2 regions of the Bacillus sp. YH3-2-B2 genome follow, and region 1 is predicted to be linked to the other one. Evidence: a T-box and tRNA genes for the amino acid it is inferred to sense, from the RefSeq annotation. Region 1 holds a T-box; the other holds one or more tRNA genes.
What was found. The T-box of region 1 lies ahead of ACWJJX_RS13520 (valine--tRNA ligase). A T-box ahead of a tRNA ligase gene usually reads a tRNA of that ligase, here a tRNA-Val.
Positions count from the first base shown of each region.

Region 2: it has a tRNA-Val gene. The T-box ahead of ACWJJX_RS13520 (valine--tRNA ligase) is inferred to sense a tRNA for this amino acid. The anticodon was not compared.

Region 1 is NZ_JBSJQE010000003.1:662,249-674,334, reverse strand. It holds gene hemA (glutamyl-tRNA reductase) at 3-1,370, shown strand; gene ACWJJX_RS13560 (cytochrome c biogenesis protein) at 1,378-2,208, shown strand; gene hemC (hydroxymethylbilane synthase) at 2,243-3,184, shown strand; gene ACWJJX_RS13550 (uroporphyrinogen-III synthase) at 3,174-3,956, shown strand; gene hemB (porphobilinogen synthase) at 3,959-4,933, shown strand; gene hemL (glutamate-1-semialdehyde 2,1-aminomutase) at 4,962-6,251, shown strand; gene ACWJJX_RS13535 (LysM peptidoglycan-binding domain-containing protein) at 6,384-8,378, shown strand; gene ysxE (spore coat protein YsxE) at 8,412-9,434, shown strand; gene ACWJJX_RS13525 (hypothetical protein) at 9,449-9,640, opposite strand; T-box leader at 9,813-10,034, shown strand; gene ACWJJX_RS13520 (valine--tRNA ligase) at 10,093-12,086, shown strand, end outside.
Region 2 is NZ_JBSJQE010000004.1:13,291-25,376, forward strand. It holds gene ACWJJX_RS14765 (exo-beta-N-acetylmuramidase NamZ family protein) at 1-1,201, opposite strand, end outside; gene ACWJJX_RS14770 (glycoside hydrolase family 3 N-terminal domain-containing protein) at 1,217-3,130, opposite strand; gene pbp4b (penicillin binding protein PBP4B) at 3,177-4,460, opposite strand; gene ACWJJX_RS14780 (PTS transporter subunit EIIC) at 4,479-5,846, opposite strand; gene murQ (N-acetylmuramic acid 6-phosphate etherase) at 5,975-6,904, opposite strand; gene ACWJJX_RS14790 (GNAT family N-acetyltransferase) at 7,004-7,480, opposite strand; gene ACWJJX_RS14795 (DUF523 domain-containing protein) at 7,499-7,951, opposite strand; tRNA gene ACWJJX_RS14800 (tRNA-Glu) at 8,132-8,203, shown strand; tRNA gene ACWJJX_RS14805 (tRNA-Val) at 8,207-8,282, shown strand; tRNA gene ACWJJX_RS14810 (tRNA-Thr) at 8,288-8,360, shown strand; tRNA gene ACWJJX_RS14815 (tRNA-Tyr) at 8,380-8,464, shown strand; tRNA gene ACWJJX_RS14820 (tRNA-Gln) at 8,469-8,540, shown strand; gene sigW (RNA polymerase sigma factor SigW) at 8,770-9,333, shown strand; gene rsiW (anti-sigma-W factor RsiW) at 9,347-9,973, shown strand; gene cdaA (diadenylate cyclase CdaA) at 10,141-10,962, shown strand; gene ACWJJX_RS14840 (CdaR family protein) at 10,955-12,086, shown strand, end outside.

The sequences.
Region 1 (12,086 bases):
CGATGCATATTCTTGTTGTGGGAGTAGATTATAAATCCGCCCCTATTGAAATACGCGAAAAAATAAGTTTTCAGCCGGATGAGCTTGCAGAAGCGATGCTCCGTTTAAAAGAAGAAAAAAGCGTTCTTGAAAACATTATCGTGTCAACCTGCAACCGCACCGAAATATATGCGGTGGTCGACCAGCTTCATACCGGCCGTTATTATATAAAGACATTTTTATCCGAATGGTTCTCGCTGCCGAAAGAAGAGCTGTCTCCGTTTCTGAAATTTTATGAGAGCGACGCGGCGATCGAGCATTTATTCCGTGTGGCGTGCGGTTTGGATTCCATGGTCATCGGAGAGACGCAAATACTCGGCCAGGTCCGCTCGAGCTTTAAAACGGCGCAGGCAGAAAAGACGATCGGCACCATTTTCAATGAGCTGTTTAAACAGGCGGTGACCGTCGGCAAACGCACGCATGCCGAAACCGATATCGGCGCCAATGCCGTTTCCGTCAGTTACGCCGCCGTTGAACTCGCGAAAAAAATCTTCGGCTCATTGTCAAATAAGCACATTTTGATTCTCGGTGCGGGAAAAATGGGCGAGCTCGCCGCAGAAAACCTGCACGGTCAGGGTATCGGCAAAGTAACGGTCATCAACAGAACGTTTTTGAAGGCAAAAGCGCTTGCTGACCGTTTCTCCGGAGAAGCGCGCAGCTTAAACCAGCTTGAACATGCACTTGCTGAAGCTGATATTTTAATCAGTTCGACAGGCGCAAGTGATTTCGTCGTGTCTAAAGAAATGATGGAGAGAGCGGGCAGACAGCGTAAAGGCCGTCCGTTATTTATGGTGGATATCGCTGTGCCGAGAGACCTCGATCCGGCGCTGAACGATCTTGAAGGTGTTTTTCTGTACGATATTGATGACCTTGAAGGAATCGTTGAAGCCAACTTACAAGAACGCCGCGAAACCGCTGAAAAAGTCGAGCTGTTTATTGAAGCGGCAATTGTTGAGTTTAAGCAGTGGCTTAATACGCTCGGGGTCGTGCCGGTCATTTCGGCGCTGCGTGAAAAGGCGCTGTCCATCCAGTCCGATACGATGCAGAGCATTGAGCGCAAGCTGCCTCATCTGACGGTAAGAGAGAAAAAACTTCTCAGCAAACATACGAAAAGCATCATTAACCAAATGCTGCGCGACCCGATTCTGAAAGCGAAAGAGCTTGCGGCTGAAGCGGATTCAGATGAAAAGCTGAAGCTGTTTATGCAGATTTTCGATATTGAGGAAGAGGCCGGCCGCCAGCTGGACAAAAGCCTGGATAACCGCCAGACGGTTCATTCGTTTCAAAAGGCAGAAGCAAAAACGGGCTTACGTCCGCTTGTAAGTGAGTGAGGGCTGTATGATTGATACAGCAATGGCAAGACTTAATGAAGCGACAATTGTTATTTATGCAGTAAGCGTCCTTTTTTACTTTATAGATTTTCTTCAACACAACCGGAAGGCTGGAAAAATAGCCTTCTGGTTGCTTTCTATTGTCTGGACTCTGCAAACCGTCTATCTTTCTTATTTCATGTGGCAGACGGGCAGATTTCCGGTCTTGAATATTACAGAGGCCCTTTACTTTTATGCGTGGGTGCTTGTCACGCTCTCACTTGTGGTCACGCAGATTCTGCGCGTTGATTTTATCGTGTTTTTCACGAATGTCATCGGTTTCTCGATGATTGCGATCCATACGTTTTCACCGACGGATCAGCATTCGGCCGCCTTTTCCGGCCAGCTGGTCTCAGAGCTTTTGGTCATTCATATTACAATGGCGATTCTGTCTTACGGCGCTTTTTCCCTTTCTTTTGTCTTTTCGCTTCTTTATCAGTTTCAATATTCTTTATTAAAGAAGAAAAAATGGGGAAAATGGCTGTTGAGAATTGAAGATTTGTCAAAACTTGATTATATGGCTTACGTTTTAAATGTCATCGGGGTTCCGATGCTGCTGTTGAGCCTGATATTAGGCGTGATCTGGGCGTATGTGTCGCTGGAAACGCTGTACTGGTTTGATTCAAAAGTGCTCGGCTCGTTTATTGTGCTGCTTTTATACAGCTACTATTTATATATCAGAATGATTAAGGAACTGCAGGGAAAAGTGGCGGCGTTATGGAATTCAGCATGTTTTCTCGTGCTGATGATTAATTACTTCCTGCTCGGAAGCCTGTCACAATTCCATTGGTTCAGTTAACGCACGCGCCCAAACAGATTCGGGAGGAAAGAAAATGAGAACGATTAAGGTAGGTTCCAGACGGAGCAAACTGGCTATGACCCAGACAAAATGGGTGATTAACAAACTGAAGGAATTGAATCCTTCCTATGACTTTGAAATCCGGGAGATTGTCACAAAAGGCGACCGCATCCTCGATGTTACACTGTCAAAAGTGGGCGGCAAAGGTTTGTTTGTCAAAGAGATTGAACAGGCACTGCTGCATCAGGAGATTGATATGGCGGTTCACAGCATGAAAGACATGCCCGCCGTTTTGCCTGAGGGTCTTGTCATAGGCTGCATACCGAAACGTGAGGATCCGCGTGATGCGCTCATTTCAAAAGGGCATCAAAAGCTGGACGGCATAAAAGAAGGGGGCATCATCGGCACCAGCAGTCTAAGAAGAAGCGCCCAGATTCTTGCTGAACGCCCTGATCTTACAATTAAGTGGATCAGAGGCAATATCGATACGAGACTTCAAAAGCTTGAAACGGAAGATTACGATGCTATTATTTTAGCGGCTGCGGGGCTTTCGAGAATGGGCTGGAAAGATGATGTCGTATCTGAATTTCTCGAACCGGACCGCTGTCTGCCTGCGGTCGGCCAAGGCGCTCTTGCCATTGAATGCAGAGAGTCGGATGAAGAGCTTTTGAAGCTGTTTGCGCAATTTACCGATGAGTATACGCAGCGCACGGTAGCAGCCGAACGGGCTTTCTTACACGCGATGGAAGGCGGCTGCCAAGTGCCGATAGCCGGGTATGCGTCCGTCAATGACCGGGATGAGGTTGAATTGGTCGGTCTTGTCGCGTCTCCGGACGGAAAGACGATTTATAAAGAAACAGCGGCGGGACATGATCCGGTAGAAATCGGGAAACGCTGTGCGGCGATGATGTCTGAAAAAGGAGCCAAAGCACTAATCGACAGCGTGAAACAGGAGCTCGAACAGGATGGCAAATGACCTTCCTTTACAAGGAAAGACCGTGCTCGTCACCCGGAACAAAAGACAGGCAGCACCGTTCCGAAAAAAAGTGGAGGCGCTCGGCGGAACGGCTGTTTCCGCCTCTCTGATCGCTTTTCAGGAAGCGCTCCCGGATGAATGTGCGGACAGTCTGCGGGAAGACCTTTCTGAACCGGGCTGGCTTGTGTTTACAAGCGTAAACGGTGTCCGGTTCTTTTTTTCCTACCTTGATCAGCATGGCCTTGCGCTTTCGGGACGGAAAAAAATCGCAGCCGTCGGTGAAAAGACAGCGCGCGCCCTGAAAGAGCGGGGAGCCCGGACGGATGCGATGCCTGACGAGTATGTGGCGGAATGTCTGGCTGATACTTTAAAACGGCACGCATCAGCTGCCGAACCCATTTCAGTGATAAAGGGCAATTTATCACGCGATGTCATAAAAGCGGAGCTTGAGCCGCTTGGCTATCAAATAAGGGAATGGGTGTTATACAATACCATTCAGGATGAAAAAGGCATGGACGAGCTGAGACGGGCTGCATCCCGCTCTCATTTTGATTTTATTACGTTTACCAGCTCATCGGCGGTGCATACGTTTATGCGCGCGGTCGGAGACGGAGAAAAAGCGTGGGAAAACAGCGGTGCGAGCTATATCAGCATCGGCCCTTTGACAGAGAAAGCGCTCTTGGAATACGGGATCTCATCCCATGTGCCTGACACCTATACGATTGAAGGCATGCTGGACGTCATGTGCAGCATGTCGGGAAAGGATAGATAATGATGAATCAAACATTTAACAGACACCGCCGTTTGCGCGCGAACGCTGCGATGAGAGATTTAGTAAAAGAAACACGTCTTCACCCTTCAGATTTTATTTACCCGTTATTTGTCGTTGAAGGACTCGAAGGAAAAAAAGAAGTTCCTTCCATGCCGGGGGTTTATCATGTATCACTCGATTTGTTAAAGGATGAAATGGCTGAGCTGATATCGCTCGGCATTAAGTCGGTCATCGTTTTCGGCGTGCCGGAAGAAAAAGACGCCTGCGGAACCCAGGCTTTTCACGACCACGGCATTGTGCAAAAAGGGATTGCTGAGATTAAAAAGCATTATCCTGAAATGATCGTCATCGCTGATACATGTCTTTGTGAATACACGGATCACGGCCATTGCGGCGTCGTGAAAGACGGAGTAATCCTGAATGACGAGTCGCTTGAACTGCTGGCGCAGACAGCCGTCAGCCAGGCTAAAGCCGGCGCTGACATCATCGCTCCTTCAAATATGATGGACGGTTTTGTCACAGTGATCAGGGAAGCGCTCGACAAAGAAGGATTCACGAATGTTCCGATCATGTCTTATGCCGTGAAATATTCAAGTGAATTTTACGGTCCGTTCCGCGACGCGGCTGACAGCACGCCGCAGTTCGGTGACCGAAAAACATATCAGATGGATCCGGCCAACCGCCTGGAAGCGCTACGTGAGGCTGAATCAGACGCGGCAGAAGGCGCTGACTTTTTAATCGTCAAACCGTCTATGTCATACTTAGATATTATGCGTGATGTGAAAAACCGCCATCACCTGCCGCTGGTCGCATATAATGTGAGCGGGGAGTATTCCATGGTGAAAGCGGCAGCCCAAAACGGCTGGATTAAAGAAAAAGAAATGGTGCTGGAAATTTTAACGGGCATGAAACGTGCAGGAGCCGATCTGATTATGACGTATCATGCAAAAGACGCAGCAAAATGGCTTGCTGAGTAACGATTTCATTTGACGGGAGCTGAGGCAGATGAGAAGCTATGAAAAATCAAAAGCCGCTTTTAAAGAAGCGCAGAAACTGATGCCGGGCGGAGTGAACAGCCCGGTGCGCGCGTTTAAATCAGTTGATATGGACCCGATCTTTATGCAGCGCGGAAAAGGATCGAAAATTTTTGATATTGACGGCAATGAATATATCGACTACGTCCTGAGCTGGGGGCCGCTCATTTTGGGCCACACGAACGACCGGGTCGTTGAAAGCCTGAAAAAAGTAGCCGAGAACGGGACAAGTTTCGGGGCATCCACTGAAGTGGAAAACGAACTGGCCAAATTGGTCATTGACCGTGTGCCGTCTGTTGAAATCGTGCGGATGGTCAGCTCCGGCACAGAGGCGACAATGAGCGCCCTGCGTCTGGCAAGAGGATATACCGGCCGCAACAAAATTTTGAAATTTGAAGGCTGTTACCACGGCCATGGTGATTCGCTGCTGATCAAAGCGGGATCCGGAGTGGCGACACTCGGCCTGCCGGACAGCCCGGGCGTACCGGAAGGAATAGCGATGAATACGATTACCGTTCCATACAACGACTTGGAAAGCGTTGCACTCGCATTCCGGGAGTACGGTGAAGATATTGCCGGGGTCATTGTTGAACCGGTAGCGGGCAATATGGGCGTTGTTCCGCCGCAGGAAGGCTTTTTACAAGGACTTCGCGACATTACGGAACAGTATGGCGCGCTGCTCATTTTTGATGAGGTCATGACCGGTTTTCGCGTGGACTATAACTGTGCGCAAGGATATTTCGGCGTGACGCCTGATTTAACGTGTCTCGGCAAAGTCATCGGCGGCGGTCTTCCTGTCGGTGCGTATGGCGGCAAAGCCGAAATCATGGAACGAATCGCGCCGAGCGGTCCGATCTACCAGGCGGGAACATTGTCAGGAAATCCGCTTGCCATGACAGCGGGACTTGAGACGTTACAGCAGCTCACACCTGAATCTTACCAAGAATTTGTGAAAAAAGGCGATATGCTTGAAGAAGGCATTTCAAAAGCAGCTGCAGCACATGGCATTCCGCACACGTTTAACCGGGCAGGGTCAATGATCGGCTTCTTTTTCACCAATGAGCCTGTCATTAACTATGAAGCAGCCAAATCTTCTGATTTAAAGCTGTTCGCCAAGTATTATAAAGGGATGGCCGACGCAGGCGTATTTCTGCCGCCGTCTCAATTTGAAGGATTGTTTCTCTCCACTGCGCATACAATGGAGGATATTGAAAATACCATTCAAGCCGCTGAGAAAGTGTTCCAGGCGATCAGCCGCTGATACCGAAAAGCCGATGCAAGCAAGACTTGTATCGGCTTTTTTCAATGCCTCCATTATCATATTTTCCCGGATTGCGGCATACACCTTTAGTGACATCTAATTGTATGGATTAGATGAAAGGAGGATATGAACTTGCCGCATAATCACCGATTGCAATTTTCTGTTGAAGAATCAATCTGTTTCCAAAAAGGACAGGAAGTTTCTGAATTACTTTCGATTTCATTAGACCCTGACATCAGGGTGCAGGAAGTAAATGATTATGTCTCAATTAAAGGGTCATTAGAACTTACTGGCGAGTACAACATAGATCACAGCAGTCATTTTGAAAAGCTTAATAGTGAGCTGAGGCATGTAGAGGAAGTGAGGGCAAGGGAGGATGGCACGGCCGAGCTCATTCATTGTTTCCCGGTGGACATTACGATTCCGAAAAATAAAGTGAGCCACCTCAATGATGTTTTCGTATTTATTGATGCCTTTGATTATCAGCTGACGGATTCAAGGATCTTAACCATTCAAGCTGATTTGGCAATTGAAGGGCTGCTTGAGGAATCCGAGCCAAAAGAGCCGGAGATCCCTTTGTACGTGGCGCCTGAATTTGCCAGAGAAGAAATGATCAATCTTGCCGGACATCATTCAGAGGACGAAAATGAACCAGAATTAATGATACGCCATGAGCCTGAAATACCTTTGACTGTATCAGAAGAAGCAGCACAAGAAACAGAGAAAAACGAGGAAGAAATCCCGTCTTCACTCAGGCAGGAGGAAGAAGAACAGGAAGCAGCCCCGATTCTGAGGGAGCGGGAAGAAGAAGAGCAGGAAGCAGCCCCGATTCTGAGGGAGCGGGAAGAAGAAGAGCAGGAAGCAGCCCCGATTCTGAGGGAGCGGGAGGAAGAAGAGCAGGAAGCAGCCCCGATTATGAGGGAGCAGGAAGAAGAGCAGGAGACTGCCCCGATTTTGAGGGAGCGGGAAGAAGAAGAGCAGGAAGCAGCCCCGATTCTGAGGGAGCAGGAAGAAGAGCAGGAGACTGCCCCGATTTTGAGGGAGCGGGAAGAAGAAGAGCAGGAAGCAGCCCCGATTCTGAGGGAGCAGGAAGAAGAAGAGCAGGAAGCAGCCCCGATTCTGAGGGAGCAGGAAGAAGAGCAGGAAGCAGCTCCGATTCTGAGGGAGCAGGAAGAAGAGCAGGAAGCAGCCCCGATTATGAGGGAGCGGGAAGAAGAGCAGGAAGCAGTCCCGATTCTGAGGGAGCAGGAAGAAGAGCAGGAAGCAGCCCCGATTATGAGGGAGCAAGAAGAGGTGCCGAAACCTGTTTCCTTTACTGAGCCTCCTCCTCCCGTTTCCTTCCAGCACGAAGAAGAGCCGGAAGAAGCTGAGGAGCCTGCAATCATGTCAGCCGTGAGGAATGAACCCGTATTTGAGGATGATTCAGCAGAAGCGCAGGAAGAGCCAAAAGATGATATCGAACCGGTTTTCCCTGCATTCACTCTGACTCCGCATGCAGAAAAAACAAAAATTGCGGAACAGCCCTTCCTTCAAAAAGAAGAACAGCCAGAGGCCGAGCCGCTTCTCCGTCAGAGCGATCATAAGGCGGCAGAAGACGAAGATGAGCCTGCGGTTTTTCAAGAAGAGCAGGCGCCCGTTTATCGTGAGTTCGTTCCGGAACGGCAGGAAGAGGAGTTTTACAGCGCTCCTAAGCTGCTTGAAGAAGAGGCTCATGATGAAGAAGGGTTTGAAATTGAGGTAAGGAAGATGGCGCCGCCGGAGGAGGAAACCGGGAAGCCTCTCGATTTGTCTTTTCAGTTTTCCAAACTGCCGCCGGAGGAGCCGGCGCAAGCGGAACAGCCTGAGCCGCTTAAGCCTGAAAGAAAGAATGAAGAAGCGGCACCGGGAACCGAGCAGAAGGAAAATGACAACTCTCATTACTTGACAAAATTATTTACAAGGGAAGAAGAAAAGTTTTCAAGAATGAAAATTTGTATCGTGCAGCAGCAAGATACAATCGACCGGGTGTGTGAACGATATGACATTACATCCCAGCAGCTCATCCGAACGAATGCTTTATCGTTTGATGACGAGCTTGAGGAAGGTCAGCTTCTGTATATACCTGAATATAATAACAGCCATGTGTAAGCACAAAGAGGCCGTAAAAATGTGGTGAATGGAATGGAAGCAGTCCAATCAGTGCTTCAGGAATATGGGCTGACGGCTGAGTACATTGAGCCTGTCAGCCCGCATGTTTGGAAGGTCTACTCAAACTACGGCATTTTTGCTTTGAAACAGCTCAAGCCGGCCCGCAGCAGTGAATTTACGGATCTTATGATTGAGATTGAGGAGAAAGGCTACCGATCATTTGTGCCGATCTGCCGCACGTATGCAGGCGATTTTTTTGCGGGAAGACAGACGGAGAATTCTTATTATTTAATGCCTTGGCTTCAGTACGATCAGGAAGAAGAACGGGACCAAAAACATGTTTACCTTTTTAAAGAGGTCGCGAAGCTCCATTCTGCGACTGTGCGGGACATCCAAATCCGGACTGAAGATATCAGCCGCTTTTATGAAGCAACGAAAAGAGATTGGGAAAATGATAAACTTGTCTATGAACAATTCGCCGACCGGGCGGAAAAAGAGTGGTACCTTTCACCTTTTGAACTGCAGGCTGTTACGTATCTTACAGAAACGGTTTCCGCCGTCAATTTTGCTCTCGAACGTCTGGAAGAATGGTTTGACGCGGCAAAGGATCATGACAAGACGAGAGCGGTGATCAACCACGGCAGTTTATCGAGCCGCCACTTTCTGTATAATGATGCGGGATCAGGCTTTTTCACAAATTTCGAGAAAGCTGCGCTGGGCCCTCCGCAAAATGACCTGCTCAGCTTTTACTCCAGAATGTTCAGAAGCTATCCGAAAGCATGTCCGGAATGCCTGGACTGGTTTTATACGTATCACAAATCATTCCCGCTCCGTGAAGCGGAAATCAGCCTGTTTCTCAGCTATATGGCTTATCCGTCCGCCATGTACAAAGTGCTGAAACGGTATCAGACCGGCCAAAGGGGCTCTGAAAAAGAAGAATGCACGCAATTATTAAGAGCGTTTTGGCAGATGAAAAATGTTGAGCCTTTTCTCATGAAGGTTCATCAGATTGAGCGGGAGAAAAAAATAAAAGCGGAAAACGAGTCCTCTTCATAACGGGACTCGTTTTTTTATATCCATTCCAAATGCAGGGCGCACGCTAAAAACAGCAGGATGGCAAGCAGCAGGACATCAAAAGTCGTCGGAAAGAAAATCGTCCTGATCCCCTGAAAGATCGTAATCGGGATAATGACTTGCACGGATACAAGGCGGACCTGTCTGGCCCACTGGGGGAGCGAATAAGAATTGAATTTTTTTCTCACGGGCAATTCCTCCTCACATTCGCCTTTCTATGTATCGTATGTAAGGGGAAGAGCGGGGTGCATGCCCATTTATGTATGACGGCAGCGGTTTTTGGAAAAGATGATTGACGAATCAAAAACACTTTTACTATAATAAAGAACATAATAAATAAGATCATGAGCTGATATAAATACACCTGCTTTGAACGGGAAGAGTACAAGAAAGACGCATGAAGAGAGAGAAGCTACTGTGCTGAAAGGCTTCTTATGCCGTCTCATTGGAAGGTCGCCCGGGAGCATAATTTCTTGAACATACAGTAGAGAAATTCGGGCCGCACCCGTTATCCGTTTAAGTGCATGAACAAATCTGTTCATGAAAAAAGGTGGTACCGCGAAAGAGCTTTTCGTCCTTTATCAGGATGAAGGCTCTTTTTTAGTTGCTCAGCCATTTCTAAACATGCTGGAGGGTTATCATGGATACAAACGAACAAACAATGCCGACAAAATATGATCCGTCTGCGATTGAAAAAGGCCGCTATGATTTTTGGTTGAAAGGAAAATATTTTGAAGCGGGCGGCGATCAAACGAAACAGCCGTATTCTGTCGTCATTCCGCCGCCGAACGTGACGGGCAGGCTGCACCTCGGACATGCGTGGGATACGACGCTGCAAGATATCGTTACGCGTATGAAACGCATGCAGGGCTATGACGTGCTCTGGCTTCCGGGCATGGACCACGCCGGCATCGCCACTCAGGCAAAAGTCGAAGCGAAACTCCGCGAGCAGGGCACAAGCCGTTATGACCTCGGCCGTGAAAAGTTTTTAGAAGAAACGTGGAAGTGGAAAGAAGAGTATGCTGATTTCATCCGCAGCCAATGGGCCAAGATGGGACTCGGACTCGATTATTCACGCGAACGTTTCACTCTTGATGAAGGGCTGAACAAAGCCGTGCGTGAAGTATTCGTCAAGTTGTACGAGAAAGGCTTGATTTACAGAGGCGAATATATCATCAACTGGGACCCTGCCACAAAAACGGCTTTATCCGATATTGAAGTGATTTACAAAGACGTACAGGGCGCGTTTTATCATTTGCGCTACCCGTTAGCAGACGGCTCAGGCTCAATTGAAATCGCGACCACCCGTCCGGAAACGATGCTTGGCGACACTGCTGTCGCGGTTCATCCTGAAGATGAGCGCTACAAGCACTTAATCGGCAAAACGGTGATTCTGCCGATTACAAACCGCGAAATTCCGATCGTCGGCGATGATTATGTTGATATGGAATTCGGATCAGGCGCCGTTAAAATCACGCCTGCCCATGACCCGAATGACTTTGAACTCGGAAACCGCCACAATTTAGAGCGGATTCTCGTCATGAATGAAGACGGAACAATGAATGAAAAAGCGCTGCAATATAACGGCATGGACCGGTTTGAATGCCGCAAAAAACTCGTCAAAGATCTTCAGGAATCCGGCGTTCTCTTTAAAATCGAAGACCATATGCATTCCGTCGGCCACAGTGAGAGAAGCGGCGCTGTTGTTGAGCCGTACCTGTCCACACAATGGTTTGTCAAAATGCAGCCGCTGGCCGATGCTGCGGTTGACCTTCAGGCAAAAGAAGAGAAGGTTCACTTCGTTCCTGACCGGTTCGAGAAAACGTACCTGCACTGGATGGAAAACATCCGTGATTGGTGTATTTCCCGTCAGCTGTGGTGGGGCCACCGCATCCCGGCTTGGTATCATAAAGAAACAAAAGAAGTGTACGTCGGCCTTGAAGCGCCTGAGGACAGCGAAAATTGGGAACAGGATTCAGACGTGCTTGATACATGGTTCAGCTCCGCGCTTTGGCCGTTTTCTACAATGGGCTGGCCTGATGAAAACGCTGAAGACTTTAAGCGGTATTACTCAACCGATGTTCTTGTAACGGGATATGACATCATTTTCTTCTGGGTATCCCGGATGATTTTCCAAGGTCTTGAGTTTACCGGCGAGCGTCCGTTCAAAGACGTGCTGATTCACGGCTTAATCCGTGACGAGCAGGGCAGAAAAATGAGTAAATCCCTTGGGAACGGCGTGGACCCGATGGATGTCATCGACAAGTACGGAGCGGATTCCCTGCGCTATTTCCTGGCAACCGGAAGTTCACCGGGACAGGATCTCCGTTTCAGCTATGAAAAAGTGGAATCCACATGGAATTTCGCAAATAAAATTTGGAACGCCTCCCGTTTTGCATTAATGAACATGGACGGCATGACGTATGACGAGCTTGATCTGTCCGGTGAAAAATCAGTTGCTGATAAGTGGATCCTGACAAGACTGAATGAAACGATAGAAGACGTAACACAGCTTGCGGATCGTTATGAATTCGGTGAAGTCGGACGCCACCTGTACAACTTTATCTGGGACGATGTGTGCGACTGGTATATCGAAATGGCGAAGCTTCCGCTGTACGGGGAAGATGAAGCGGC
Region 2 (12,086 bases), on a different contig from region 1:
GCCGGCGTTGATATGTGCCGGTGATGTCTTCAATGGAAGCGCCGTTTTCTATTTTTTTGCGTACCCAGCCGTTACCGATCAGCATGTCAAAAGAGCCTGTCGGCAAGAATGAAAAGTCATTCGGATATAAGTCATGCATGGTTTTCAGAATGGAGAGCCCTGTTTTTGCCGCTTCAAATGTGTTTCTGTTTGTTACGTAGACTTGTACGCCGTGGCACAGCTTGCCCTGGTGCTTGGAGAAGCTGGGGATGAATGAAGCGGCTCTGAAGGTGACGCCCGGAAGCTTGAGACTGTTCAGGCGTTCTTCGAGCTCGGTGCTTTTCATATAAGGCGCGCCGATAAGTTCAAACGGCTTTGTCGTGCCCCTTCCTTCGGATACGTTTGTGCCTTCGATTAGTCCTGTCGCCGAATATGCGAATATGCTGTCCGGGGTCGGGATATTAGGCGAAGGGAGGACGAACGGCAGACCGGTATCTTCAATCGTCATCGTCCGCTTCCAGCGCTTCATTTTTACGACGGTGAGGTCGGCGCCAATATGAAACTCTTTATTGAATAAAAGAGCAAGCTCACCGATCGTCATGCCGTGCTTCAGCGGGATCGGATACAGTCCGACAAATGAAGCGTAATCCGGTTCAAGAACCGGGCCGTCCGGATTTCGTCCGCCTTGCGGATTCGGCCGGTCCAAGACATAAAAAGGAATGCCTTTTTCTTTGGCCGCTTCCATGGCATAGGCCATTGTATAAATGTACGTGTAGTACCGCGTTCCGACATCCTGAATATCGAAAATCAGCACATCTGTATCTTTCAGCATGTCAGGCGTCGGTTTCCTCGTTTCCCCGTATAGGCTGTAGACGGGAAGTCCTGTTTTTTCGTCTATATAGGATGTGACTTTGTCTCCGGCCTGAGCGTCGCCGCAGACACCGTGCTCCGGTCCGAATAATGCCGTCAAATGGATGTCTGGCGCCTCATACAGCACGTCAACGCTGCTTTTCAATGATGCGTTCACACCGGTCGGGTTGGTGATCAGCCCGACCCTTTTTCCCTTCAGTTCCTGTTTATAATCTTTCAGCAGGCGGTCGATGCCTGTTTGGATGCTTGGTTTCTTGGCGGTATGAAGGTTTCTGTCAGAAGCCGCCGAGACTGCCGTCATAGCACTGATGACGACAAGTCCGGCGAGAAGTGCAGCCGTATGTGTTTTCATAATCAGCCCTCCTGTTTAAAGCGGTTTTCCGGTCTTCAGATTGATACCGAAACCATAAGGATACAGTGTCGTTCCCGGATGCGTGACGGAAGGAATGTCAGCGGGCAGCCTGCCTTGCGGTGTTGTCTGTCCGAATATCGCTTCAATGCCTGCCGGAATGTTTGGCTGGAGGAATTGTCCGTCTGTATATCCTTTAAAACCGTAGACTGCGATAAGGGCTTCAGCTTCTTCAAAATTCGCGGCGTCGTAAGGATTACGCAGGCTCATCAGCACAAAGGGTTTTTGGTTCGATTGTGCGGCTTTCATGACGGCGCGCGGAAATGCAGTCGTCCACTTGCCGGGATCTGTGACGGAATCGTCAATCACGCCGTCGTTTACGACAGGGTCATTTTTCACGACATAGGAGCCTGTAATCACGTAATCCGCGTCGGATACCAGCTTTTTGTGTTCATCATGAAATGTGCGCTCGGCGAAGTTCATTTTACTGATGGTTACCGGCCGGATTTTTTTCTTCTTGATGAGCTGCTGAATGGTTTGTTCCATTGCCACTGTTTGATCTTCATAAGGAGCGGCAATGAGAACGCGGCTGTTCTTTTTCGGTTTGAATGGGAGCGTGCGGTTTTTGTTTTGTAAGACGGTGACGGATCTTTCCGCGATTTGTTTTTCAGTTTTTAGGTGATTTTTACTGCCGACGGTTTTCTTTGCTTTTGCAATCTTCTTTTTCAGATTTGTCTCTTTCGGTGCGGGATATATCCCTCGTTTTATTTTCAGGGAAATGATGCGTTCAACTGATTTGTTAATTTGCTGCAGCGGAATTTCCCCTTTTTGTACCGCCTGTTTTAAAGCGGAATGAACCCGGGCAAAGCGGTTTTCTGTTTGCAGCGATGTCACTTGGGCCGGCATCAGGGCAATATCGACTCCTGCTTTTACTGCCATGACGACCGCCTCTTCCTGGCCGAAATGATCGGCAATGGCTTTCATATTTAATGCATCCGTAACGATGACGCCGTTAAATCCCATTTCCTCACGGAGAAGATGAGTCATCACTTTTTTCGAGAGTGTGGCGGGTACGAGGATGTCTGAACCGTCCAGCTTGCTTTTATAGGTTGTATCGTCAAAAGCGGGAAATTGCACATGGGCTGTCATGATCATATCAGCTCCGGCCTGAATGGCCTGCCGGAACGGATAAAGTTCAATTTGACGCAGCCTTTCTTGATTGTGGGTGACAAGCGGAAGACCGTAGTGGCTATCGACATCCGTGTCGCCGTGTCCCGGGAAATGTTTGACGGCGGCAGCGACATTCTGCTTTTGCTGAGCCTTCATTGAGGCAAGGCCGAGTGAAGCTGTCAGATCACGGTCTGAACTGAACGACCTGACGCCGATGACAGGGTTTCCGGGATTATTATTGATATCGAGAACGGGAGCGAAATTCGTATTAATGCCCAGTGCTTTCAGTTCTTTCCCGATAATGGCGCCGGTCTGGGACGCGTAGGCTGTTTTTCTAGCAGCCCCGAGCGCCATATTGCCTGGGAAATGAGTGCCCTCACCAAGTCTAGTTACGATGCCGCCCTCCTGATCAATGCTTAATAATAGCGGAATGTCAGGGCTCGCCTTTTGAAAGGCATCTGTCAGGCGTACCGTTTGCTCAGTATTTTTTACATTTTCTGCAAATAAGATAACGCCGCCGAACCGGTACTTTTGAATAAGCCTTGCGACTTCGTCATTCATTTGGGTAAGAGCCTCAGGTGATGACTGCCCCTTTTTTTGCCAATTACGAAAATCAGGCATGAGCATCTGCCCTAATTTTTCATCTAATGTCATACGGGATACCGCTTGTTCCGCCTGTGACGGAATATCCGGTTTTGTCGATGCATGATGCGTGCCGAAAACAATAAACAACAGTAATACAGCTGAGATGAAAAGTTTCATAATGGTGCCCTCCTGCCGTCATAGTTTGGACAAAAGACATGGGTTGTCATTCAATGGCTTCATAAATCGCTTTTATGACGCTGCCGTAGCTTCCGGTCGGGAAAAGATCCCCTTCAAAAACATTCGGGTTTTCACCGGGGCTGACGACGGGGGAATGCTTTTTATTGGTCAAAAGTGCGATCCCCAGCTTATAAGCGGGATCAATAATCGTGATGGTGCCGGTCCATCCCGTATGGCCGTATGCCTGCCTGCTTGCATAAGGTCCGAACATCCACTCCATATCCGGGCTGCCGTTTTTCCGCCAGCCGAGAGCGAATGTCGGATCAGAGGATGCCGCGGTTGTGAACAAATCGGCCGTTCTTTTATTGAAGAGAGAAACATGTTTATAACTGCCGCCGTTCAGCATGACTTGAAGTAGGACGGCCATATCATCAGCTCTGGAAAACAGCCCGGCGTGTCCGGACACTCCTCCCATTGAGTAAAATGCTTTTTCATCGTGAACTTCCCCCTGCAGCGTATACGTCCTGATGTGAGGGAAATGGATGACTCCGTCACGTGTGTTGCCTAAACGTTCAGTAGCTGCGAATGCTTTTTCTTTAAAACCTTTTTGCAGCGGATTGAACAGTGTGTGCGTCAGTTTCAGCGGTTTGTACAGTTCTTGTTCCGCATAGGTATCAAGGGTTTTTCCGGTTATGTTTTCAATGATGCAGCCGAGAAGCATGTAACCGATATCGCTGTATACGTGTTTTGTTCCCGGCTTGTATTCAAGCGGGATTTGGGTGAGAAAACGGATCGTTTTATCCCGTTCTTGTGAATATAAAGGGCCTGCGGTGTCCGGCTGATAGAAATAAAAGCTTGCCGGCAGACCGGATTGATGCTGGAGCACATCGATGACGCGTATGCGGTCTTTTCCTTGAATCGGATCGCTTTTTCTGTCCTTGAAATCAGGAAGGTAAGCCGAGACTTTTTGATACACATCAAGCTTTCCCTGGCTGACGAGTCGCTGTAGTGCAAAATTGGCCGCGTACATTTTTGTATTGGAAGCTAAATCAAACATGGTTGATGTTTTCATTTTTTTCGGACGGGATAAAAGGGTGTTCCCGTCATATTTTTTGCTGTAGCCGTATGCTTTCTTTTTGATCACCCGTCCGTCCTTTACGACGACGAGGACGGCTCCGGGGAATCCTGCTGCGATGTCTTTTTCAATCATTTGATCAACCTTTCTGAGCTTTGCTGCGTCGTATAATTTGGATTGGGCTTCGACTTTGTGCTGCGGCAGAAAAGAGAGGCTCATGACCATTGTGAGTATGGCGGCTGTCAGTGTTTTCATATTCTGATCCCTCCCGGTTTATTCAAATTCAGCAGCCATGTCATCCTTAAATCCGAACGCATAAGTGAAGACAAAGCCCGCCGCGTAAGAGATGAAGAGACCGATGATATACAAAACGATTTGAGCCGGCTGTACGAGAAACGAGAGCGGAAGGCCGGAGACACCGATTGAAAAAGTAGCCACTTGAAAATGGGCTTGAAAAGCGCCGCCGATTCCCGCCCCTAAACACGCCGTCAAAAACGGCCGGCCGAGCGGGAGCGTGACGCCGAAGATAAGCGGCTCCCCGATTCCGAGCAGACCGGATGGAAGTCCGCCGCCGATCGCTCTTTTTAATGAGGCTTTTTTTGTTTTCATAAAGATGGCGAAGGCCGCGCCTACTTGACCCGCGCCTCCCATCGCGAGAATCGGAAGAAGCGGGTCATCTCCGATTGATCGGATTAATTCCAAATGTACGGGAGTCAAGCCCTGATGCAGGCCGGTGACGACAAGCGGCAGGAAGGCGGCTCCCAGTACAAACCCTGAGAGCACTCCCCCGACATTCAGCAGCGACAATAAACCTGATGTAATCAGATCAGAAATAAAACCGCCTGCAGGGATAAAAACGACATATGTCACCAGCCCGGTGATAAGTAAAGACAATGTAGGCGTGACGATAATGTCGATGGATTGATGGACGTACTTTCTGATAAACCGTTCGGTATAAGCGATAAAAACCGCAGCGAAAAGAACGCCGATTAATCCTCCCCTGCCAGGGAGCAGATTCTCTCCGAACAAACTGATATTGGCGATCTCAGGGTTAAGGATCAATATGCCCGCAAGGCCGCCCATCGCGGGTGTCCCGCCGAATTCCTTCGCCGCATTGATGCCGACAAGGACGCCGAGGTAAGCGAACAAGCCTGAACCGATAACCGTTAAAATAAGTGCGATTTGAGATTCTTTCGGGAGCCAGCCGGCCTGAATGACGGCTTTCGTAATACCGGTGATTAAACCTGATGCAATGAGTGCGGGAATAAGGGGAATGAAGATGCTTGATATTTTTCTCAGAAACAATTTGATGGGTGTGGTGTTTTTTCTGTTGAGATCGGCTTTTTTCCGTGAGGCGGCTTCTTTTAAATCAATGTTTTTTCCGGATGGCATAAGTTTTGCGAAAGCGTCGGCGACATGATTGACGACACCCGTGCCGAGAATGATCTGCAGTGTTTCAGCTTCGACGACGCCTATTACCCCGTCAAGCCGTTTCAGCGCCTCAATATCCGTTTTGTCCCGATCTAAAGGTGTAATCCTCAGGCGTGTCATACAGTGGGTAAAGCCTGAAATATTCGATGAACCGCCGCAATTGTCCAGGATATCTTTGGCCAGTGACTGATAAAATGCCTCTTTGCTCATGGAGATCCTCCTTTTTCCGTACGATTTTTCCCGGGGAGCTATGCCTGAAACGCGTCCTAAAAGCGCCTGCGCCGAACATGAAAACGGCGCGGGCTCGTAAAAGCACATTATTTTTCACCAAAGAACGATCAGCGTTCTTTTTCTCTTGAAACGTGCTGTTCAATGGCTTTATCAATGAATCCTTCTGATTCTTTGAGCAGTGCCTTCGCGTGTGTTTCGTCCGAATTCGTCTTCAGCATGACGATTGCCGTTTTGACATGGCTGCCTGCGGCCTCAAGCGTTTCTTTTGCCTTGTCGTACGGAACGCCAGTGATGCTTTGGATAATGCCGATTGCGCGTTCTTTCAATTTTTCGTTGCTGACATGAACGTCCACCATTAAATTTTCGTACACTTTGCCGCTTTTAATCATCACGGCCGTGGAAATCATGTTCAGAATCATTTTATGTGCCGTCGCGGCTTTCATTCGTGTTGACCCTGTAATCACTTCGGGGCCGACAATGACTTCAATGCTGTGATCGGCAAAGGTGCTGATCAATGAGTCCTTATTGCATGTGAGCGCGACGGTTTTGGCGCCGATTGTTTTTGCATATTTCAGCGCACCGGCCGCATACGGCGTGCGCCCGCTTGCCGCGATGGCGATCACGGTGTCTTCTGCGGTAAGCCCGATCGTTTTGAGATCGAGAGCGCCGGTTTCCTCGCTGTCTTCTATACCTTCAGCCGCTTGCAAAAAGGCGTCTGCCCCTCCGGCCATCAGACCGATGACGGTGTCGGGACTTACGCTGTATGTAGGCGGGCATTCAACCGCATCCAGTACACCGAGTCTGCCGCTTGTGCCCGCTCCCGCATAAATCAGCCTGCCGTTTCGCCGTAAGGACTGATGGGCGAATTGAACGGCAATCTGAATATCGGGCAGCACCTGCTGAACGGCTTCAGCCACTTTGAAATCCTCTTCGTTAATGATGCGGAGAATTTCCATCGTGTCTGCCTGATGGATTGAAGCGGTCTGCGGGTTTCTGGTTTCTGTGGTCAATCTGTGAATGTTAAGCCGGTCTGTCATGATTGTACCCTCCCAAGTCGTTAATACTTGAAGTATATGGGCTTCTGAATAGATGTTTCAAGAAAAATCGGCAGGGATGAGATGAATAATCAAGCGCTTTCACAAAAAATGATGCAGAATGTGCTGTTCACCGATCGGGCCGATCCTGCGCCGCCCTTTGTCAATAAAACCGGAAGACCGGTACAGGTTCTTTGCACGTTGATTGCGATGGTTTACAGCAAGCACGATTTCATCACACCAAGGAAAATAATTTGCGACAAAAGCGGGCAGCTGCAGCATCGCTTGTTTGGCATAACCTTTTCCCTGATGCGGCGCATGTAATGACAGCGCACTCAGCAAAATGGCAGACACATTGTTCGAATACGGGGCAATGGTTTCTTTTGAGGTATGTAAAATAAAAAAACCGACGGGGCGGTCTTCTTTTAAAATGACTGTCGGGTAGCGATCCCGGATGACAAGCGCCTGCGGCAGGACATCTATCGGCAGAGCTGTGAACTTTTTATCTTCTTCACTCAGCACAAACCCGTTCAGCCCGTCTGCATGCTCCGGTTTATAAAAGGACAGGGCTACATCCATGATATCTACTCTCCTTTTTTATAATTGATCCAATTCATCTTCTGATAGAACACGGCAGCCTGCCCGTTTTAAAAGAGCGGAAGTGATGCCGTCTCCGAGTATTTTTTTTCCTGAGAAAGTGCCGTCATAGATAAAGCTGCTGCCGCAGGACGGACTGTTTTCTTTAAGGATGACCGTTGCGGCGCCTATTTCTTTTGCGTATGCTAACGTTTTTTCCGCGCCGTCCATATATAAAGCTGTAACGTCTTCGCCTGATGCCGTTACGATTCTTGCCGTTCCGTTCAGCACGTCTTCACCCGTGCCGCCGATGATTTCCGCCGGTTCGCGGGGAGTGGTGAAGCCGCCCAAAAGTTCGGGGCAGACCATAACAGCTTTCTTTTCTTCTACGAGTCTGCGGATTTTTTCCGAAGCGGCGTGAGAGCCGTTATATCTGCATTCGATACCGCCGAGACAAGAGCTGACTAAGATCATCTGTGTCCATTCCCTTCAATATTTTGATACTTTCATCATAAATGAAATAAGAGAGGAGGGATGAGTTTTTCAGTTAAAAAACGGGTAAAAAAGTTTGAAAATAAAAAAAATAATTTTTCTCTTTACAAATAGGGTACAACCTGTATATAATAACTTTTGTCAGCTCGACGCGGACACAGCGGCCCGTTGGTCAAGCGGTTAAGACACCGCCCTTTCACGGCGGTAACACGGGTTCGAATCCCGTACGGGTCATATGGAGGATTAGCTCAGCTGGGAGAGCATCTGCCTTACAAGCAGAGGGTCGGCGGTTCGAGCCCGTCATCCTCCACCATATTTGCCGGCCTAGCTCAATTGGTAGAGCAACTGACTTGTAATCAGTAGGTTGGGGGTTCAAGTCCTCTGGCCGGCACTGTTTTCCAAAAAAATACGGAGGGGTAGCGAAGTGGCTAAACGCGGCGGACTGTAAATCCGCTCCCTCAGGGTTCGGCAGTTCGAATCTGCCCCCCTCCACCATCTTTGGGCTATAGCCAAGCGGTAAGGCAACGGACTTTGACTCCGTCATGCGTTGGTTCGAATCCAGCTAGCCCAGTATCAGACACCTTTTGCATAAAGGTGTCTTTTTTTATCAGCATTTTGTTTCGATTTTTGATTGTTCATCAGATATACTATTTTTAAGCTGCTGTTAAGGCAGTATATTCTGTATTTTCCATCTACACCCTGCCTGAAATTTGGTAAAATAAATGTAATAAAAAAATGAAACCTTTTAAAACAATCAACGTATAGATACAGACCGGTGAAGGGCAGAGGTAAGATAAAACATGGAAAACCTGATTAAAAAAAGAATCAAGCAAGTCAAAAAAGGCGATCAAAATGCGTTTGCAGAAATCGTTGACCTTTATAAAGATAAGATTTACCAGCTTTGCTACCGCATGCTCGGCAATGTTCACGAAGCGGAAGATATTGCGCAGGAAGCTTTTATCAGAGCGTATGTCAATATCGACAGTTTCGATATCAACAGAAAGTTTTCAACGTGGCTTTACAGAATTGCGACCAACCTGACCATTGACCGCATCCGCAAGAAAAAGCCTGATTACTATCTGGACGCAGAAGTAGCGGGAGCAGAAGGGCTGACGATGTATTCGCAGATCGCCGCGGACGGGGTTCTCCCTGAAGACGCCGTATTGTCATTGGAGCTGTCGGACACAATTCAGAAAAAGATTTTAAAGCTGCCGGACAAGTACAGAACAGTTATTGTATTAAAGTATATTGACGAACTCTCTTTAATTGAAATCGGGGAGATTCTGAATATCCCTGTCGGCACCGTCAAGACAAGGATACACAGAGGCAGAGAGGCTCTTAGAAAACAATTGAGGGATCTTTAAGTGGGGTGATGAAATGAGCTGTCCTGAACAGATCGTGCAGCTTATGCATAAGCATCTTGATGGAGATATCCTTCCTGAAGATGAAAACGTATTAAAACAACATTTGCAGTCATGCGGGAATTGCAAACGGCATTTTCATGAAATGGAGAAATCCGTAGCACTCGTCCGAAGCACATCGCATGTCACGGCCCCTGCTGATTTTACTGCCAAAGTTATGGCGAATCTTCCAAAAGAGAAAAAACGCGCTTCTGTAAAACGATGGATCAAAACTCATCCGATGATTGCAGCCGCAGCGGTTTTTGTGATTTTAATGGGCGGCGGTTTTTTCAACAGCTGGCATAATGACCACAATTTCAGTGTGTCCAAACAGCCGAACCTTATCGTGCAGAATCACACGGTCACCGTCCCTGAAGGCGAGACCGTAAAGGGCGATGTCACAGTAAAAAACGGCAAGCTGTTCATTGAAGGAAAAGTCGACGGCAATGTGACCGTCGTCAACGGAGAAAAATACATGGCCTCAGCCGGACAAGTCACCGGGCAGATTGAAGAGATTAACCAATTGTTTGACTGGGTCTGGTACGAACTGAAATCGGCGGGCCAGGGCGTCGTGAGCGCTTTGGACCCGAATGAAGATGAGTAAAGCGTATAATCGCTTTACTCTTTTTTTTATGCATCGCCGTGCTGGCCCATTTCACTTGAGAAATCAAAATGTGGTATAATGAGCACGCTATATGATGTACATATTGCTCATGCAGCACAATTCATAACGGAAAAAACGAAATGACTGAATTCTTGGAGGACGAGGAAATGGCTTTTGAGGACATCCCATTTTTGCAATACCTCGGCAATGCCGTTGATATTCTCCTTGTTTGGTATGTGATATATAAATTAATCATGGTCATACGCGGGACGAAGGCGGTTCAGCTTTTAAAAGGAATCGTCGTCATCGTATTGGTCCGGATGGCCAGTTCATATTTGGGACTCAGCACGCTTCAGTGGCTGATGGACCAAGCGATAACATGGGGATTTTTAGCGATCATCATTATATTCCAGCCTGAGCTGAGACGGGCGCTTGAACAGCTCGGACGGGGCCGGTTCTTTTCCAGGAGCGGAACCCCCGTGGAGGAAGCGCAGCATAAGACAATTGAAGCGATTACAAAATCGATCAGCTACATGGCGAAACGCCGCATCGGCGCACTCATCGCCATTGAGCGCGATACGGGAATGGGCGATTATATTGAGACGGGCATCCCGCTTAATGCGCAGGTCAGCTCGGAGCTTTTGATTAATATCTTCATCCCGAATACACCGCTGCATGATGGAGCGGTCATTATGAAAAATAACGAGATTGCGGCGGCAGCCTGTTATCTGCCGCTTTCTGAAAGCCCGTTTATTTCAAAGGAGCTGGGGACACGTCACAGAGCGGCTGTCGGCATCAGTGAAGTGACGGACAGCTTAACCATTATTGTATCTGAAGAGACGGGCGCCATCAGTGTGGCCAAAAACGGAGACCTTCACAGAGAATTGACGGAAGAAGAACTGAAAGAAATGCTTGAAGCCGAGTTTAAGAAGAACGCCAGAGACACTTCTTCTAACCGCTGGTACTGGAGGGGCAAGAAAAATGGATAAATTCTTAAACAACCGCTGGGCTGTAAAGATCATTGCATTGCTCTTGGCGCTGCTGCTTTACGTTGCGGTTAACAACAACCAGGCGCCGACTCCGAAAAAGCCGGGGGAATCCTTTTTTCCGACATCAACGACTGACGAGGCTACGCTTACTGATATTCCTGTAAAAGCATACTACGATGAAGCGAACTATGTCGTCACCGGCGTGCCCCAGACCGTAAATGTCACGATTAAAGGCTCGACAAGCGCGGTGAAAAAGGCGAGACAGACGAAGAATTTTGAGATATACGCCGATATGAATAAGCTGAAGACCGGGACTCATAAGGTCGAATTGAAGGCCAAAAACGTATCGGACGGACTGACGATCTCCATTAACCCGTCAGTCACGACGGTTACGATTCAGGAAAAAACGGCTGAGAGTTTTCCCGTGGAAGTTGAATACTACAATAAAAGCAAAATGAAAAAGGGATATACCCCTCAGCAGCCGATTATCAGCCCGAAGAACGTGCAGATTACAGGTTCGAAAAATGTGATTGATAACATTTCACTTGTCAAAGCATCTGTGAACCTTGAAAATGCAAATGAGACCATTGAAAAGGAAGTGAAGGTGACCGTCTATGACAAAGACGGCAACGCACTTCCTGTTGATGTTGAACCGTCAGTCATTAAAGTGACGGTTCCCGTAGCCAGTCCGAGCAAAAAGCTTCCTTTCAAAATCGAAAGGAAGGGAAGTCTTCCGGACGGGGTGAGCGTTGCGAGCATTGACTCGAATCCGAGTGAGGTGACGGTTTACGGCCCGCAGGATGTGCTGGATTCACTTGAATTTATTGACGGCGTATCTCTTGATTTAGGCAAAATTGATAAAGATACCGATATCAATGCCGATATCCCGCTTCCTAAGGGTGTCACTAAGGTATCACCGGAAAAAATCACGCTTCATGTTAAAGTGGACAGTGAAGACAAAAAGGATTTTGACAATGTCGCAATCAAGACGGTCGGACTGGGAGGCTCACAGCAGATTGAGTTTCTCGACCCTGAATCGCAGGCGATAAATATTACGGCCAAAGGCTCTCCCGCCAACATTAAGGCGCTGAAAAAGTCGGACATTGAACTGTATGCCAATGTCT